DNA from 2 places in the Exiguobacterium sp. s21 genome. Region 2 is predicted to be linked to the other one. Evidence: a T-box and tRNA genes for the amino acid it is inferred to sense, from the RefSeq annotation. Region 2 holds a T-box; the other holds one or more tRNA genes.
The links. The T-box of region 2 lies ahead of KNP06_RS02755 (valine--tRNA ligase). A T-box ahead of a tRNA ligase gene usually reads a tRNA of that ligase, here a tRNA-Val.

Region 1: it encodes a tRNA-Val, which carries the amino acid that the T-box ahead of KNP06_RS02755 (valine--tRNA ligase) is inferred to sense. The anticodon was not compared.

Annotation. Positions count from the first base shown of each region.
Region 1 is NZ_JACSLF010000012.1:77,798-81,213, forward strand. Features, by position in the region: gene KNP06_RS12755 (TetR/AcrR family transcriptional regulator) at 1-81, shown strand, start outside; gene KNP06_RS12760 (DMT family transporter) at 78-422, shown strand; gene KNP06_RS12765 (DMT family transporter) at 419-733, shown strand; gene KNP06_RS12770 (GNAT family N-acetyltransferase) at 801-1,358, shown strand; tRNA gene KNP06_RS12775 (tRNA-Val) at 1,445-1,517, shown strand; gene KNP06_RS12780 (DUF554 domain-containing protein) at 1,676-2,380, shown strand; one part of gene KNP06_RS12785 (IS3 family transposase) at 2,476-3,115, shown strand; one part of gene KNP06_RS12785 (IS3 family transposase) at 3,115-3,416, shown strand, end outside.
Region 2 is NZ_JACSLF010000002.1:48,528-51,943, reverse strand. Features, by position in the region: gene KNP06_RS02755 (valine--tRNA ligase) at 1-1,230, opposite strand, end outside; T-box leader at 1,286-1,506, opposite strand; gene hemL (glutamate-1-semialdehyde 2,1-aminomutase) at 1,554-2,858, opposite strand; gene hemB (porphobilinogen synthase) at 2,855-3,416, opposite strand, start outside.

The DNA.
Region 1 (3,416 bases), on a different contig from region 2:
CTCTTCACGCTTGAGACGAATCGCGTCAAACGGCAACGGGCCGCATTCACGATTTTCAAGAAAGGAGTCGGTTGGACATGAAACAAGATCAACTAGCCTGGGTTTGGCTCGTGCTCGCCGGTCTGCTCGAAATCGTTTGGGCGACGACGATGAAGCTGTCGAACGGGTTCACGGTGCTCGGTCCGAGCGTGATGACGATTCTATTATTGATTGTGAGTTTTGGATTGTTGGCGATGTCGTTCCGCACCTTACCGGCCGGGACGGGGTACGCCGTCTTTACCGGCATCGGAGCCGTCGGAACGGTCATCGTCGGGGCGCTCTTGTTCGACGAGGCGCTCACCGGGATGAAGCTCGTCTTTATCATCACGCTTCTGATCGGTGTGGTCGGACTGAAACAAGTGACGGGAGGTGAGTCGGCATGAGTTGGGTATTTTTGATTGGTGCGGGTCTTGCTGAGATGATGGCCGTCTTTTGGATGGGTAAATCAAAAGGCTATCAGATTGTTAAATGGTCGATCTTGTCGGTCGGAACGTTTGCCTTAAGCTTTTATTTGTTGTCGCGTTCGCTCGAGACGCTCCCGCTCGGATTGGCGTATTCGATTTGGGTCGGGATTGGGGCGGCCGGCGGGGTCGTGCTCGGCATGCTGTACTTGAACGAATCCCGGGACCGGTGGCGTATCTTCTTCTTATTGCTTATTATCGGAAGCGTCATCGGATTGAAAGTTGTCGCGTGAGCAGGATTAGCTTCGAATAAAAACGGGAATTGAATAGTTCAGACTGTGAACGAAAGGGGCGGGGACGATGAGTCATATCAAACTGCAATCCGAGCGTCTACGACTCGAACCTTACACGATTGCTGATTTTTATTTCGTGAAATCGCTACTCCAAGATCCGCGGGTCATGCGCTTCATTAGCCCGGATGGAAAGCCGTATACGGATGAACAGACAATTGAATGGTTCGAGCGCCAGTTGGCCCGTTATCAGACGGGTCGTCAAACCGGATTGCTCAAATTGATGTCGCATGAAAATGACGAGCCGATTGGTCATGCCGGCACGTTGCTCCATGAACTCGACGGCACGATTGAACTTGAAGTCGGATATTGGTTGGCGCCGAAGCATTGGCATATGGGCTACGGACGCGAGGCAGCGGCTCGCCTTATGCGTCATGCGTTCGAAAAAGGTGAGAAAGAGATCATTTCCTTGATTCATCCGGATAACGTCCCATCGCAACGGGTCGCGAAAGCGAACGGACTGCATTGGGATCGGGATACCGAATATCAAGGCATGCTCGTCTCGGTATATGCCGGTGATTTAGAGCGGTTATGCCGCCATACGAAACGGGAAGAAATGACGCGTTGAAAAAAAGTAAAAAAGTTTAAAAAAACAGTTGCCAAGGCATTAGTTTCTTGATATATTAATAGTGTCCTTAAGCGAGGACACGACCTGATTCTGTAGCTCAGCTGGGAGAGCGCTACCTTGACAGGGTAGAGGTCGCTGGTTCGAGCCCAGTCAGAATCACTTGGGTGCCAAACCCGATGCGAAACCCATAGGAACGTGGGTTTCCGCGACGCCACTTCTTGCGAGAAGTGGCTTTTTTTTGTTTTTCTTTCAATTGACAGTCTACATAAACAGTTGGTATATTCCTCTCAATACATACAGAAACGGGGAATATTACAATGGTCTTAACCGGAACAATCGTCAACGCGGCATTGATCGTGATTGGCACATTACTTGGACTTTTATTTCACCGCATCCCCGAACGAATGAAAGAGACGGTCACCGCAGCCATCGGTCTCGCCGTCGTCTTGCTGGGGATTCAAATGGGGATGAAGAGTGAAAACTTTTTAATCGTCATCGGCAGTCTCGTCATCGGGGCGGCGCTCGGTGAATGGTGGAAGCTTGATGAGAAGTTGAACGAGGTCGGCTATCAATTGGAACGCCGACTCGGCGGTAAGAGCAAGTCGAGTATCGCCGAAGGCTTCATCACGGCGACGCTCATCTTCGTCATCGGGGCGATGGCCGTCATCGGCGCACTCGACAGTGGATTGCGCGGGGACCATGATGTCCTCTATACAAAAGGATTGATTGATGGCTTCACGGCACTCGTCCTTAGCTCGACGCTAGGGATTGGGGTCATGTTCTCGGCCGTCCCGGTTCTCTTATACCAAGGAGCAATCGCCTTGCTCGCCATCCAAATCATGAAGTTTATCCCGGAATCGCTCATGGATGACTTTATTTTAGAAATGACAGCGACCGGCGGCGTTATGATCGTCGCGATCGGTTTAAATTTGGTCGGCATCACTCGGATTCGCGTCGCGAATCTATTGCCGGGGATTTTGATGGTCGCCGTCATCGTCTCGATTTTACATATCGTCCAATAAAAAAAGTCCGAGAGACGCGATGCGTTTGATATGCTCCCCAATAGGTAGACAGATGAAATAACAAATCTGTTTATTCTATTGAGGAGTGTTTTTTTATGGCGAGAAGTCGGCATTCAATCGAACAAAAACTGAGTGCACTACGAATGATGGAAGAAGGAACATATACGTGGAAGGAAATCGAGGAGGCTCATCACGTCTCTGAGCATACCCTCCGGGTGTGGAAAGTAAAATTTGAGACCGGCGGAATCGACGCCTTGAAGGAGTCGAGGATATGGAAACTGTACACAAAGGAACAGAAAATAGCGGCCGTACGTGACTATCTCGACGGGGTCACCATGGTGGAAGTCCTCTCCAGACATCAAATCAGTAGTCGTTCGGTTCTATATCGGTGGATCAAGAAGTATACTAGTCATAGCGAGTTAACAGATTCGAGAAAAGGGATGGATCGAGCTATGACAAAAGGGAGAAAGACCACATTCGAGGAACGCATGGAGATCGTCAGGTATTGCCTGGACAATGGACGGAACTATCAACGGACGGCCGAGATATTCGCCGTGTCGTACCACCAGGTCTACGGCTGGACGAAAAAATATGACGCCGACGGCGTGCACGGGCTCGAGGACCGGCGCGGACGGACGAAGCAAGAAGAGGAACTGACCAACGAAGAGAAGCTCGAACGTCGCATCCAACAGATCGAGCGGGAGAACGAGCGCCTGCGGGCCGAGAACCTGTTCCTAAAAAAGTTAGAGGAGATCGAGAGGAGAGGTTGATCAGCCAAATCCGGCTACAATTACGTTACATGGCGATCGAGGAAATGTCGACGACCGACACGTTCCCGGTCGTGCTCCTGTGTGAAATCGCGCAGGTCTCACGGGCCGCCTACTATAAATGGTTGAAGCGTACCGTCTCGGTACGCGAGGAGGAGAACTTGGGCTTACTTGAGGACATCCGTCTCCTCTATGACCAGGTGAACGGGACCTACGGCTATCGACGGCTCACCATGACAATCAACCGCAGACGACGTCAACATGGCCTG
Region 2 (3,416 bases):
ACACCAATCGCGGATGTTCTCCATCCAACGGAGGTATGTGCCTTCGAACCGCTCTGGGACGAAGTTGACTTTCGTATCGTCATGTCCTTGAGCTTCGAGCGCTGCTTTCGCGAGCGGCTCCATGTCGACGAACCACTGTTTCGAAAGATACGGCTCGATGACTGCGCCTGAACGTTCCGAGTGGCCGACCGAGTGCGTGTGCGGCTCGATCTTGACGAGCGTGCCGTCCGCTTCTAGGTCTTTGACGAGTTGCTTGCGGCATTCGAAGCGGTCGAGCCCTTCGTACTTGCCTGCGTTCTCGTTCATCTTGCCTCCTTCGTCCATGACGAGGATACGCGGGAGCTCGTGGCGGTTCCCGATCTCGAAGTCGTTCGGGTCGTGCGCCGGTGTGATCTTGACGCAACCTGTACCGAACTCCATGTCGACGTAGTCGTCAGCGACGATCGGGATCTCACGGTTCATGACCGGAAGCATGATCGTCTTGCCGACGAGGTGCGCGTAACGCTCATCTTTCGGGTTGACGGCAACGGCCGTATCGCCGAGCATCGTCTCTGGACGCGTCGTCGCGATCTCGATGTGGCCTGAGCCGTCAGCGAGCGGATACTTCATGTGGTAGAATGCGCCTTCGACTTCTTGATAGATAACTTCGATATCCGAGACGGCTGTCTTTTGCGCCGGGTCCCAGTTGACGATATACTCGCCACGGTAAATCAAGCCCTTCTCATAGAGACGGACGAATACTTCTTGGACCGCTTTCGAGAGTCCTTCGTCGAGCGTGAAACGCTCACGTGAGTAGTCGAGACCGAGACCAAGTTTTGACCACTGGGCACGGATTGTGTCCGCGTACTCGTCTTTCCATTCCCACGTCTTCTCGAGGAACTTCTCGCGTCCGAGGTCGTAACGCATGATGCCGTCTTCACGGAGTTTCTGTTCGACTTTCGCTTGCGTCGCGATACCGGCGTGATCCATCCCTGGGAGCCAGAGGACGTCATAGCCTTGCATACGCTTGAGGCGCGTCAATAAGTCTTGGAGCGTCGTGTCCCATGCGTGTCCGAGGTGAAGTTTCCCTGTTACGTTCGGTGGCGGGATGACGATCGTGTACGGCTGTTTTGAATCGTCCTCGTCTGCTTTGAATACGTCGTTCTCTAACCAGTAGTCATACCATTTCGCTTCCGTCGCACTTGGATCGTACTTCGTCGGCATGGTGATTTCGTTTGTCTCGTTGGCCATATGCCCAACCTCCTCTAATAATGTGGACAAAAAAACGGCTACTCTCGTCCTTAACGCTAAGGACGAAAGAAGCCGTATCTTCCGCGGTACCACCTTAGTTCGCCAACAGGTGGCGCCCTCAAAATCGAATAACGGTCGATGGACCGGACCTTCCTACTTCGTTCAAAAGGTCAGCTCCGAGGCGACTTCCGCACCATCCTTCGCGGCCTCGCACCAAGCGGCCGCGTCTCTGAAAAAGGATGTTGATTGCGTACTATTCCTCATCGTAGCTTTTGTTCGTATCTGTTAAACAATTGTAGCGACAGAAGCTGTTTCCGTCAAGATTACAATGAAAACTCTTGTTGCAGCTCTTTGAACGTCGCGTCGACCGCTACGAGCGTCTGGTCGATATCTTCGTCCGTGTGCACGGTCGAGAGGAACAATCCTTCGAACTGTGACGGTGGCAAGAACACGCCGCGCGCCGCCATCTTCTGATAGTAAGCACGGAACAAGTCGAGGTTCGCCGTCTTCGCCTTCTCGAAGTTCGTCACTTTCTCGTTCGTGAAGAAGAATCCGAACATCGAGCCAGCCCGGTTCGTGTCGTGCGGGATGTTATACTTTTCGGCCGCTTTCGTATAGCCTTCAGCGAGACGGTCCGCTTTGCGTTCGAACTCGGCGTAGTGCTCAGGCTTCAGTTGCGACAACGTCGTGTAGCCGGCAATCATCGCGAGCGGGTTCCCTGAGAGCGTCCCTGCCTGGTAAATCGGTCCTTGCGGCGCGATTTGTTCCATGATCTCGCGTTTCCCGCCATAGGCACCGACCGGAAGGCCGCCGCCGATGACTTTTCCGAGGCACGTCAAATCCGGCGTCACGCCGAAGTAACCTTGGGCACAGTTGTAGCCGACACGGAACCCGGTCATGACCTCGTCAAAGATGAGGAGCGCGCCGTATTGTTCCGTGATCTCGCGGAGTCCTTCAAGGAATCCAGGTTGCGGTGGCACGAAGCCCATGTTGCCGGCCGCCGGTTCGACGATGACCCCAGCGATGTCGTCACCGAACTTCTCGAACGCGACGCGAAGGGCATCCAAGTCGTTGTACGGCACCGTGAGCGTCTGGCTCGCCAAGTCTTTCGGTACGCCCGGCGAGTCTGGGAGACCGAGCGTCGCGACGCCCGAACCGGCCTTGATGAGGAGCGAGTCGCCGTGACCGTGGTAGCAGCCTTCAAACTTCAAGATTTTCGTCTTGCCCGTGTAGCCGCGTGCGAGGCGGAGTGCCGCCATCGTCGCTTCCGTACCCGAGTTGACCATGCGCACCATCTCGATTGATGGGACGCGCTCGATGACGAGCTCGGCCATTTTCGTCTCAAGCTCGGTCGGCGTCCCGAACGTCCAGCCTTTCTCGGATTGCTCTTGAATCGCCTTCGTGACGACCGGGTCACGGTGGCCGAGGATGAGTGGTCCCCATGAGAGGACGTAGTCGATATATTCGTTGCCATCGATGTCGTAGACGCGTGATCCTTCACCGCGTTCAGCGAAGATTGGCGTCATGCCGACTGATTTATAGGCACGGACCGGGCTGTTCACCCCGCCCGGCATGAGCGGACGTGCTTGTTCGAACGCCGCTTCTGAGCGTGTTTGTTTGTAGGTCATGAATAGTCTCCTTCCAAATAGCGACAGACGTCTTTTGCGAAATACGTGACGATGAGGTCCGCACCGGCCCGTTTGAAGCCGACCATCGTCTCCATGACGATGCGTTGCTCATCGACCCAGTCGTTCAAGGCAGCCGCTTTGACCATGGCGTATTCTCCGCTCACGTTATACGCTACGATCGGCATATCGAGCGAATCGCGCATGTCACGGATGATGTCCATGAACGCGAGCGCCGGTTTGACGATCATGAAGTCGGCGCCTTGCTCGACGTCCGATTGTGATTCACGGAACGCTTCACGGCGGTTGGCCGGGTCCATCTGATAGCCTTTGCGGTCGCCTTCACCAGGTGCCGATTGAGCTGCGTCACGGAACGGTCCGTAGTACGCCGATGCGTACTTGACGCCGTAACTCATGATTGGGATATGGTTGAATCCGTTCTGGTCGAGCCCTTCACGGATGGCGGCGACGAAGCCGTCCATCATCGAGCTCGGTGCGATGATGTCAGCGCCTGCTTGCGCTTGCGTGATGGCCGTCTGGACGTGAAGCGGTAGCGACGCG